DNA from 3 places in the Xanthomonas arboricola pv. juglandis genome. Region 1 is predicted to be linked to each of the others. Evidence: predicted binding sites of a transcription regulator. Region 1 holds the regulator's gene; each other region holds the start of a gene.
The links. Region 1 encodes FliA, which starts transcription of late flagellar genes. Its sites were predicted from a motif close to TAAAGTTTNNCNNNCNNNGGCCGATAA; they were not measured.

Region 1 (3,249 bases):
TCGCGGCATTCCTCGACCAGGTCCAGCGTGCGATGGCTGGCCTTCTCGGTCATTTCCACCACGTGGTCCAGGCGCGAGCAGGCATCGTCCAGTTCGCCGGCTTCCTCGGGCACGGTGGGCAGCTCGCCCAGCGCCTGCCCGAGTTCGCGCGCGAGCCGGCTCAGGCTCTGCATCATCGGGCGCGTGCGCAGCGCGGCGAGGTGGTCCACCTCGCGCCGCCAGGCGACCTGGTCACCGCTTTCCAGTGCATCGAGCGCGTGTTGCAGGCGCTCGATCAGGGCGGCACGTTCGGCATCGGCTTCCACGGTGGCGTTCATCAGGCGGTCGCCGCCAGACGTTCGAACACCTTGCCCAGCTTCTCTTCCAGCGTCTGTGCGGTGAACGGCTTGATGATGTAGCCGTTTACGCCGCACTGGGCCGCTTCGATGATCTGCTCGCGCTTGGCTTCGGCGGTCACCATCATCACCGGCAGGTGCTTGAGCTTGGCGTCGGCGCGGATGTTGCGCAGCAGGTCGATGCCGGTCATGCCGGGCATGTTCCAGTCGGTGACCACGAAATCGAACGGGCCGGCCCGCAACGCCGCCAATGCGCTGTTGCCGTCTTCGGCCTCTGCGGTATTGGTGAAGCCCAGATCGCCCAACAGATTCTTGACGATACGTCGCATCGTCGAGAAGTCGTCCACGATCAAAATCCGCATGTTCTTGTTCACATCAAGCTCCTAACACTAAAAAATGCGCGAAAAAATCATTCGTCAATTTCGACACCGGCATCGGCCAGTTCGAAGACCTTGAGGCGGCCGCGCAGACGCACCACCGCCTGGCCATGGATCTGGCAGACGCGCGATTCGCTGACACCGAGCACGGCGCCGATTTCTTTCAGGTTCAATTCCTGTTCGTAGTACAGCGACAGCACCAGCTGCTCGCGCTCGGGCAACTGGCCGATGGCCTTGCCCAGCTCGCGGCCGAATTCGCCACGCTCCATCATCTGCTGCGGATTGGGGCCGCCCTTGGCGGTGGTGTCCAGCTCGCCGTGATCCTCGATCCGTGACTCCAGGCTCAGCACCTGGCCGCGGGCGGCATCTTCCATCAGACGCAGGTAGTCGGGCAGCGGCATCTCCATCGCGGCGGCCACTTCGGTGGCGGCGGCGGCGCGGCCGGTGTGCTGTTCGATCTTGCGCACGGCGGCGGCGGCGTCGCGTGCGCGGCGGTGCACCGAGCGCGGCACCCAGTCGCCACGCCGGATTTCGTCGATCATCGAGCCGCGGATGCGGATCGAGGCATAGGTCTCGAACGAGGCGCCCTGTTCGGAGTCGTAACTGCGCGAGGCTTCGATCAAGCCGATCATGCCGGCCTGGATCAGATCGTCCACTTCCACGCTCGCCGGCAGGCGCGCGGCCAGATGGTGGGCGATGCGGCGCACCAGGTCGGCGTGCTGGGTGACGATGTCGTTGGCGTTGTTGCGCTGCACGGCGCGGTACTGCGCGCTGGCCGTGGTTGCGGTAGCGGTGCTCATGCGGCCACTCCCCGTTGGATGATGCGTTCGACGAAGAACTCGACGTTGCCGCGCGGCACGGTGGGGGCCTGCCAGCGCGAGGTACGGCGAGCGATTTCTGCAATGGCCTGCGCCGACGGACTGGCGGGGTAGGCCTTGATGACCGGCTGCTGGCGCTGCACCGACAGGCGCAACCAGTCGTCCTGCGGCACGTGGCCGAGGTAGTTCAGCGACACGTCGCCGAGGAATTTTTCGCAGACCCGCGACAGCTTGTCGTACAGCAGGCGGCCCTCGTTGGGGTCGCGCACCATGTTGGCGATGATCTGCAGGCGGTCCACGCCGCGTTCGCGCGAGAGCACCTTGATCAGCGCATAGGCGTCGGTGATCGAGGCCGGCTCGTCGCAGACCACCACCACGGTGTCCTGGGCGGCCTGGCAGAAGGTCAGCACGCTGTCGGTGATGCCGGCGGCGGTGTCGATGACCATCACGTCCAGGTCGCGCTCCAGCTCGGAGAACACGTTGACCAGGCCGATGTGCTGGGCCGGGGCCAGTTCGGCCATGTGGCGGCGGCCGGAGGCGGCCGGGACCACCAGCACGCCGCCGGGGCCTTCGATGATCACTTCATCCAGCGTGCAGCGGCCGGCGATCAGGTCGGCCAGGGTGTACTTGGGCGACAGTCCCAGCACCACGTCCAGGTTGGCCAGGCCCAGGTCGGCGTCCAGCAGCAGGGTGCGCTTGCCCATGTCGGCCAGCGCCACGGCCAGGTTGGCGGAGATGTTGGTTTTACCCACGCCGCCCTTGCCACCGGTCACGGCAATGGTGCGCACCGGGCCCAGGGGCTCGGGACGGGTCGCCGACAGGGGGAAGGCGTTGGTCAGCTTGGCGTATTCACGCGACTGCATGGTTGTGCTCCGGAGTACAGGGCTTATCGGCAGCGCGCCGCAAATCTTCAAGGCGAAGAACGAGACTGGCGGCATTGGCGCGGTGCAGGTCGTCGGGGACCCGCTGTCCGTCAGTCACCCAGGTGATGGGCATTTGGTGATCGACGACGACCGACAGCGCACTACCGAAGCGGCCGGTCTCGTCAAGTTTGGTCAGCACCACGCCCTGGGGCTTGGCGTGGGCGAAGCGGCGCACGACCTCGTCGAGGTCGGAAAAGTGCGCGTTGGCAGGCAGCACCAGCAACGAGGTGACCTGGTGCGCGGCGCGCAACCAGTTGAGCTGGGCGGCCAGGGCGCGGTCGCGCTGGCCCATGCCGGCGGTGTCGATCAGCACCAGCTTGTAGTCGCGCAGGCGCTCGAGCAGTTCCAGCAGGCTCTCGGCGCTGTCGGCCTCGTGCACGGCGATGCCGAGCTGACGGCCGTAGCTGTGCAGCTGCTCGCGGCCGCCGACGCGCTGGGTGTCGGTGGTGACCAGGGCCACGTCGCGCGGGGCGTGCTGGGCGGCGAAGCGCTGGGCGAGCTTGGCGATGGTGGTGGTCTTGCCGGCGCCGGTCGGGCCGACCAGGGCGATCACGCCGCCGCGTTCCAGCGGGTCGACCGGGGCCACCGGCAGGCGCTTGGACAGCAGCCCCAGCATCAGCCCGCGGCCGCGGTGCAATTCGGTATCGGCCGGGATCTGCAGTGCCACGTCGCGGATCAGGCCGGCGTCGAAGCCGTAGTCGTCCATCAACTCCAGGGCCTGGGCGCGCACCGGCGAGCCACGCAGGCGCTCGTCGGTGAGGCGGTTCATTTCGCGCTCGATCATCTGCCGCATCAG
Region 2 (3,249 bases), 1.3 Mb from region 1:
ATGGTGATGAACAGCAATCGCCTGCCCTACACCCTGCAGGTCTACACCCGCGAAAAGATGAATGAACTGGGCGTGGTCTCGGTGTTCGACGGCAAGAGCAAGACGCCGGGCTACATGGCGCAGAAGGGCCTGGCCTACGGCGCCCGCAAGGAGCCGTGGATGTCGCCGCTCAACACGCCGTGCGTGGCACCGCCGTGGGGCTACATCTCCGGCGTGGACCTGCGCACCCAGCAGGTGATCTGGCGGCGTCCGCTGGGCACCGGTTACGACCAGGGCCCGATGGGCATCCCGTCCAAGACCAAGTTCGAGATCGGCACGCCCAACAACAGCGGCTCGCTGGCCACCGCCGGCGGCGTGACCTTCATCGGCGCGACCCTGGACGACTTCATGCGCGGCTTCGACACCCGCACCGGCAAGCAGGTCTGGGAGACCCGCGTGCCGGCCGGCCCGCAGGCCGCTCCGCTGAGCTACACCATCGACGGCAAGCAGTACATCGTGGCCGCCGTGGGTGGACACGACCGCATGGAAACCAAGTCGGGCGACAGCGTGATCGCCTGGGCGCTGCCCGACGACGCGGGCGCCAAGCCGGCGAAGTAAGCCGGTGTAGCGTCAGCTAGTTAGGTATCGATAGACCGGTCATCGTGAGATGGCCGGTTTTTTTTTGGGGAATCGGGAATCGGGAATCGGGAATGGGAAAAGCGCTTTGCTGTCGTTTTTATGGGCTCGGCTTGATTGAAGACGCGCTCGATTCCCGATTCTCCATTCCCGATTTCCGGCTCTTCGATGCGTGTTCGTGGCCTCGCACTGATGGCGCCGCTGGCCAGTCTTGGTCGCGTGCATGCGATCGGACTCCGTAGTGTCGAGGTCTACGAAGTGTTTACGGAGCCCGCCGATATTTCACGTGAAATTTACAATTGTAAGACCGGTATCCGGTTGCAAATCACGGTTCCGCAGTGCATCGGGCCGCACTGAAACCGCTTCCAAATCAATTACATCGGTGTTTTCGGGGGTCTGGTCGACAGATTCCGACGAACGGTGATTTCACGCCGTCATGATTCGGGCTCGGCCGCCGATACCCCATAGCAGCCCATGCAGCGCAGGACGCCGCTCCCCACTCCGAATCACTCAGTTGGACTCAGCCTATGTCGCCCTCACCCGATGCCACCGCCGTCTCCCGCCCGCCTTCCGGCCGGAACATTGCGCGTGCCAGCACGGCCGCATGGCTGCCTGCCGCTACACAGATCGGGCTGCTGGGCTTGCTGACGCTCTACGCCGCCACGCTGCTGCCCGGCAGCATCTGGGCCGGGCTGGGCCGCTTGCTACCGGCGCTGCTGGTGTTCGGCGCGGCAAGTGCCGGGCTGTGGTGGTGGGCGCGCCGTCGCGGTCTCGCGCAACTGCAACAGGCGATCGGAACGGTGACGGCCATCGGTGACGGGCGCTTCCAGCGTCTGGATCTGCGCAACGCCTCCGGCGAACTCGCGCCGTTGCTGCACGTCCTGCAGGCGACCCAGGACAAGCTGGCCATCCGCATCGATGTGATGGAACAGGGGCTGCGCCACGGCCAGTTCGTGATCAAGGCGCTGGACGATCTGGACACCATGATCCGCATCGCCGACGACGACGGCCAGGTGCTGTTCGCCAACCGCAAACTGCTGGCGATGCTCAAGCTGATCGAGCCGGATGTGCAGAGCTTCCGCCCCAGCTTCCATGCCGAAGGCTTCGTCGGCGGCAGCATCGGCGACATCTATCCCGACAGCCAGGCCGCGATCGACCGCATGCGTGCGCTGACCGCCTCCAAGGCGGTGCGCGCGCCGTTCTTCGGCCGCCAGATCGACTTCGTCTACAGCCCGATCATCGCCGCCGACGGCACCAAGCTGGGCACCATCGCACAGTGGATGGACGTCACCGCGCAGGTCAACGCCGAGCAGGCGCTGATCCAGATCATCGATGCCGCCGCGGCCGGCGATTTCAGCCGGCGCATGCAGATCGACGGCATGGACGGCGTGCTGCTGTCGCTGGCGCAGGGCATCAACCGCATCTACGACTCGGTGGAAACCCACCTGGCCGCGTTGGCGCGGGTGATCGGCGCACTGGCCGAAGGCGACCTCACCCAGCGCGTGGATGGCGATGCGCACGGCATCTTTGCGCGCCTGCGCGACGACACCAACCAGACCGTGACCCGGCTGACCGAGATCATCGGCGGCATCCAGATCGCATCGGACACGATCCGCCGCGCTGCGGTGGAAATCGCCGCCGGCAACACCGACCTGTCCGAGCGCACCGAGCAACAGGCCGCCAATCTGGAAGAAACCGCCAGCTCCATGGAAGAACTCACCTCCACCGTGAAGCAGAACGCCGACAGCGCGCTGCAGGCCAATCGGCTGGTGGCGGGCACCGGCGAAGTCGCGCAGAACGGCGGCCAGGTGATGGACGATGTGGTGTCCACCATGGGGCAGATCAGCACCGCCTCGCGCAAGATCGGCGAGATCATCGGCGTCATCGACGGCATCGCCTTCCAGACCAATATCCTGGCGCTCAACGCCGCGGTGGAAGCCGCACGCGCCGGCGAACAGGGCCGCGGCTTCGCGGTGGTCGCCTCGGAAGTGCGCGCGCTGGCGCGACGCTCGGCCGATGCGGCCAAGGAGATCAAGACGCTGATCGCCGACTCCACCGACAAGGTCGAACTGGGCTCGGGCCTGGTGCACCGCGCCGGCGCGACCATGCGCGAGATCGTCGGCTCGGTCAAACACGTCACCGACATCATGAGCGAGATCACCGCCGCCAGCGCCGAGCAGTCCAGCGGCATCGAACAGGTCAACCGCACCGTCGCGCAACTGGACGAAGTCACCCAACGCAACGCCGCGCTGGTGGAAGAAGCCACCGCCGCCGCGCGCAGCCTGGAAGAACAGGCCGTGGAACTGGCCGATGCGGTGTCGATCTTCCGCCTGCAGCCTGCGCACAGCGGCAGCCCTAAAGCAGCGCCCGCAAGCTTCAAAAACGCAGCCGCGTAAGCCACCGGCACGGAATCACCGTAGGAGCGCACCCGGGCGCGACAAAGCTTTCCCGGTAACGCCCATCGCGCCCAGGTGCGCTCCTACACAAAGCAGGCGTGCCTGTCCGCCACCACAGATCCAGCGCACGCGGCCGAACAACACTCCGTATCAACAAGCCATCATAGAAATCAGCGCGCAGTCGTAGGAGCGCACCCGGGCGCGACGAAGCGTTATCGATAACGCCCGTCGCGCCCAG
Region 3 (3,249 bases), 370 kb from region 1:
GGCAAGATACTGATCGATCTCAATGCCGATGCGCTGAAGGACTTCTCCCCCGAGGAGGCGCAGCAGACTGTCGCGTTCATGCAGCGCCTGATCGCCAACCTGGAGCAGCGCGACCGAGACATGTAATATCACTTCTGATATTTATTCTTCCGGGTGATCTGTCATGGCGTGTCGCATCCTCATCACCGGCGCAAGCGTCGCCGGCAACAGCGTGGCCTGGGCGCTCGCCCGGCAGGGGTTCGACGTCAGCGTCGGCGAGCAGACCGCGCAGTTTCGCGATGGCGGCCAGAACATCGACGTGCGCGGGGTCGGCCGCGAGGTCCTGCAGCGCATGGGCCTGGAGCAGGCCGCACTCGATCACGGCACCGGCGAGGAAGGCACCGCCTGGGTCGACGACCACGGCCATGCGGTGGCGACCTTCAAGACCGACGACATGGACGGCGATGGCCCGACCGCAGAACTGGAAATCCTGCGCGGCGATCTCGCCCGCCTGCTCTACGACGCCGCCCGCCAGCAGGCCGAGTACCTGTTCGGCGACCGCATCGCCAGCATCGATGACGACGGCGAGGCTGCCACCGTCCACTTCCAAAGCGGACGCAGCGACCGCTTCGATGCCGTCATCGTCGCCGAAGGCGTCGGCTCGGCCACGCGCGAGCTGCTGTTCCCCGGCGAGAACGACCCGCGCTGGATGGATCTGACCATCGCCTACTTCACCATCGCACGCACCGCCGACGATGACCGCCTGTGGCGCTGGTATCACGCCACCGGCGGGCGCAGCATCTCGTTGCGCCCTGACCAGCACGGCACCACGCGCGCCATGCTGTCGCTGCAGAAAGCCCCCGAGGGCGAGCAGGACTGGGATATGGCGACCCAGAAGGCCTATCTGCGCGAACGCTTCGCCGACGCCGGCTGGCAGGCTGCGCGGGTGCTGGACGGCATGGACACCACCGACGATTTCTACTTCGATGCCTTGCGGCAGGTGCGCATGCCGCGCTGGCACGCCGGCCGCGTCGTGCTGACCGGCGACGCGGCCTGGTGCGCAACCCCGCTGGCCGGCATCGGCGCCACCCTGGCGGTCACCGGCGGCTACGTGCTGGCCAACGAGATCGCACGCGCCGCGACGCTGGAACAGGCCTTCGCCGCCTACGCCGACGCCATGCGGCCGATGGTGGAACAGGGCCAGGGCGTACCGAAGATCGGCCCGCGCCTGATGAATCCACACAGCCGGCTCGGCATCCAGCTGCTGCACGGCGCACTGAAATTCGCCAGCCAACCCAGCATCCAGAACATTGCCGCCAAGCTGATGACGCCGTCGATGAAGGCGCCGGATCTGTCGCGCTATGACTGAGGCCGTCTGAATCGGCGGCTGTGCTGCGGTGGCGGCACGGTGCGTGCTGATCGACGCCTGCCATCGGCCGCGGCTCCGGCGCTGCGGCCGTCTCCACGCCTCGGCCACTCGCTGAGCCTGAATCCGCTTCTGCCCTGGCGCTGACCGGCACCAAAGCGCAGCGCTGCGGCCGCGACCGGTAGCTTGCGTCCTGATCGCCCTGGCCTGACGGCATTGCGAAGCCAACCGTGGATGAATCCTGCCGCGGCGGACGGTTTCATTTCCGCTGACGCAGGCCGCTAACGAACAGGTCGAGACATCCTTCGTGCAGCGGCGACGCTGCCGACCCCATCGGTGTCCCGGGCGCATCGCCTCCCAGCTGTTGCTGGGATTCTCCCCGCTCTTCCGCTCGCCGGATCACCGATCAAACTCCCTATGTCCCTGCTTTCGAATCTGCGCATCGGTCAGCGCCTGGCCCTCGGCTTCCTCGCGATCATTGTCCTGATGGTGATCCTCACCGTCGTCGGCATCCAGCGCGTACGCAGCATCGACCAGCAGCTCACCGCCATCAACGAAGTGAACAGCGTCAAGCAACGCTATGCGATCAATTTCCGCGGCAGCGTGCACGACCGCGCGATCGCCCTGCGCGATGTCGTGCTGCTGGACGACCCCGCAGACCGGCACACGGCAGAACAATCGATCGACAAGCTCGCCGCGGACTACGCCCGCTCCGCCAAGCCACTGGACGACATGATCGCGGCCTCCACGGACGCGGAAGAAAAGGCCATCCTCCAGCGGATCAAGGCCATCGAACAGCGCACCATGCCGTTGATCACGCAGGTGCGCGCGTTTCGCGATGGCGCCGACAAGCCGCATGCCGAACAACGCCTGCTGCAGCAGGCGCGCCCCGCCTTCGTCGCCTGGCTGGCCAGCATCAACGCCTTCATCGACCTGCAGGAGGCCAAGAACCGCGCGGCCGCCAAGGACGCGGTGACCACCGCGCGCGGCTTTGCAATGCTGATGGTGGTCTCCACCGTCATCGCCTTGCTGCTGGGCGCCACCATCGCGTGGTTGCTGACCCGCAGCGTGGTGCTGCCCTTGCGCCAATCGCTGCGACTGGCCGAGCGCATCAACGACGGCGACCTGCGCAGCCAGGACCTGCCCACCAGCAAGGACGAACCCGGCCAGCTGCTGCGCGCCATGCAGCAGATGCAGCGCCGCCTGCAGGATGTGATTTCCGCCCAACGCAGCATGGCGGCCCGCCACGATGCCGGCGAGATCAGCTACCGCACCGACGCCCAGCAGTTCCCCGGCGAATACGGGCACATGGTGCAGGACACCAACGCCTTGGTGCATGCGCACGTGCAGACTCAGCTGCGCATGACCGAGGTCATGGGCAGCTATGCCATCGGCGACCTGGCCCCCGAAATCGAGCAATACCCCGGCGAGAAAGCCGCCATCACCGCCACCATGCAGCAGGTCAAGCAGAACCTGCGCGCCATCAACGCGCAGATCCAGCAGCTCACCCAGGCTGCCTGCGCCGGCAACTTCGCGCTGCGCGGCCAGCCGGAAAAGTTCGAACACGACTTCCGCCTGATGGTCGAAAACCTCAACACCATGATGGCCACCTCCGACACCAACCTGGCCAGGTTTTCCGACCTGCTGCGGTGCATCGCCGATGGTGACCTGACGGTGCGCATGACCGGCAACTTCCACGGCGTGTTCGCCTCCATGCGCGACGATGCCAACAGCACCGTGCATCGCCTGACCGACATCGTCACGCATATCCAGACCACCTCCAACAGCATCGGCTTTGCCGCCGAAGACATCGCCAGCGGCAACCAGGAACTGTCCCGCCGCAGCGAACAGCAGGCCGCCAGCCTGGAAGAAACCGCCGCCTCGATGGAAGAACTCACCTCCAC

Region 2: the regulator FliA is predicted to act here: its motif matches at 870-896, upstream of KHN93_RS15890 (methyl-accepting chemotaxis protein).
Region 3: the regulator FliA is predicted to act here: its motif matches at 1,604-1,630, upstream of KHN93_RS08710 (methyl-accepting chemotaxis protein).

What each region holds. Positions count from the first base shown of each region.
Region 1 covers NZ_HG999362.1:2,369,371-2,372,619, forward strand. Annotated here, with positions in the region: gene KHN93_RS10330 (protein phosphatase CheZ) at 1-317, opposite strand, end outside; gene cheY (chemotaxis response regulator CheY) at 317-709, opposite strand; gene KHN93_RS10340 (RNA polymerase sigma factor FliA) at 745-1,512, opposite strand; gene KHN93_RS10345 (MinD/ParA family protein) at 1,509-2,393, opposite strand; gene flhF (flagellar biosynthesis GTPase FlhF) at 2,380-3,249, opposite strand, start outside.
Region 2 covers NZ_HG999362.1:3,665,152-3,668,400, forward strand. Annotated here, with positions in the region: gene KHN93_RS15885 (glucose/quinate/shikimate family membrane-bound PQQ-dependent dehydrogenase) at 1-597, shown strand, start outside; gene KHN93_RS15890 (methyl-accepting chemotaxis protein) at 1,143-3,011, shown strand.
Region 3 covers NZ_HG999362.1:2,000,717-2,003,965, reverse strand. Annotated here, with positions in the region: gene KHN93_RS08720 (MarR family winged helix-turn-helix transcriptional regulator) at 1-126, shown strand, start outside; gene KHN93_RS08715 (FAD-dependent monooxygenase) at 164-1,348, shown strand; gene KHN93_RS08710 (methyl-accepting chemotaxis protein) at 1,763-3,249, shown strand, end outside.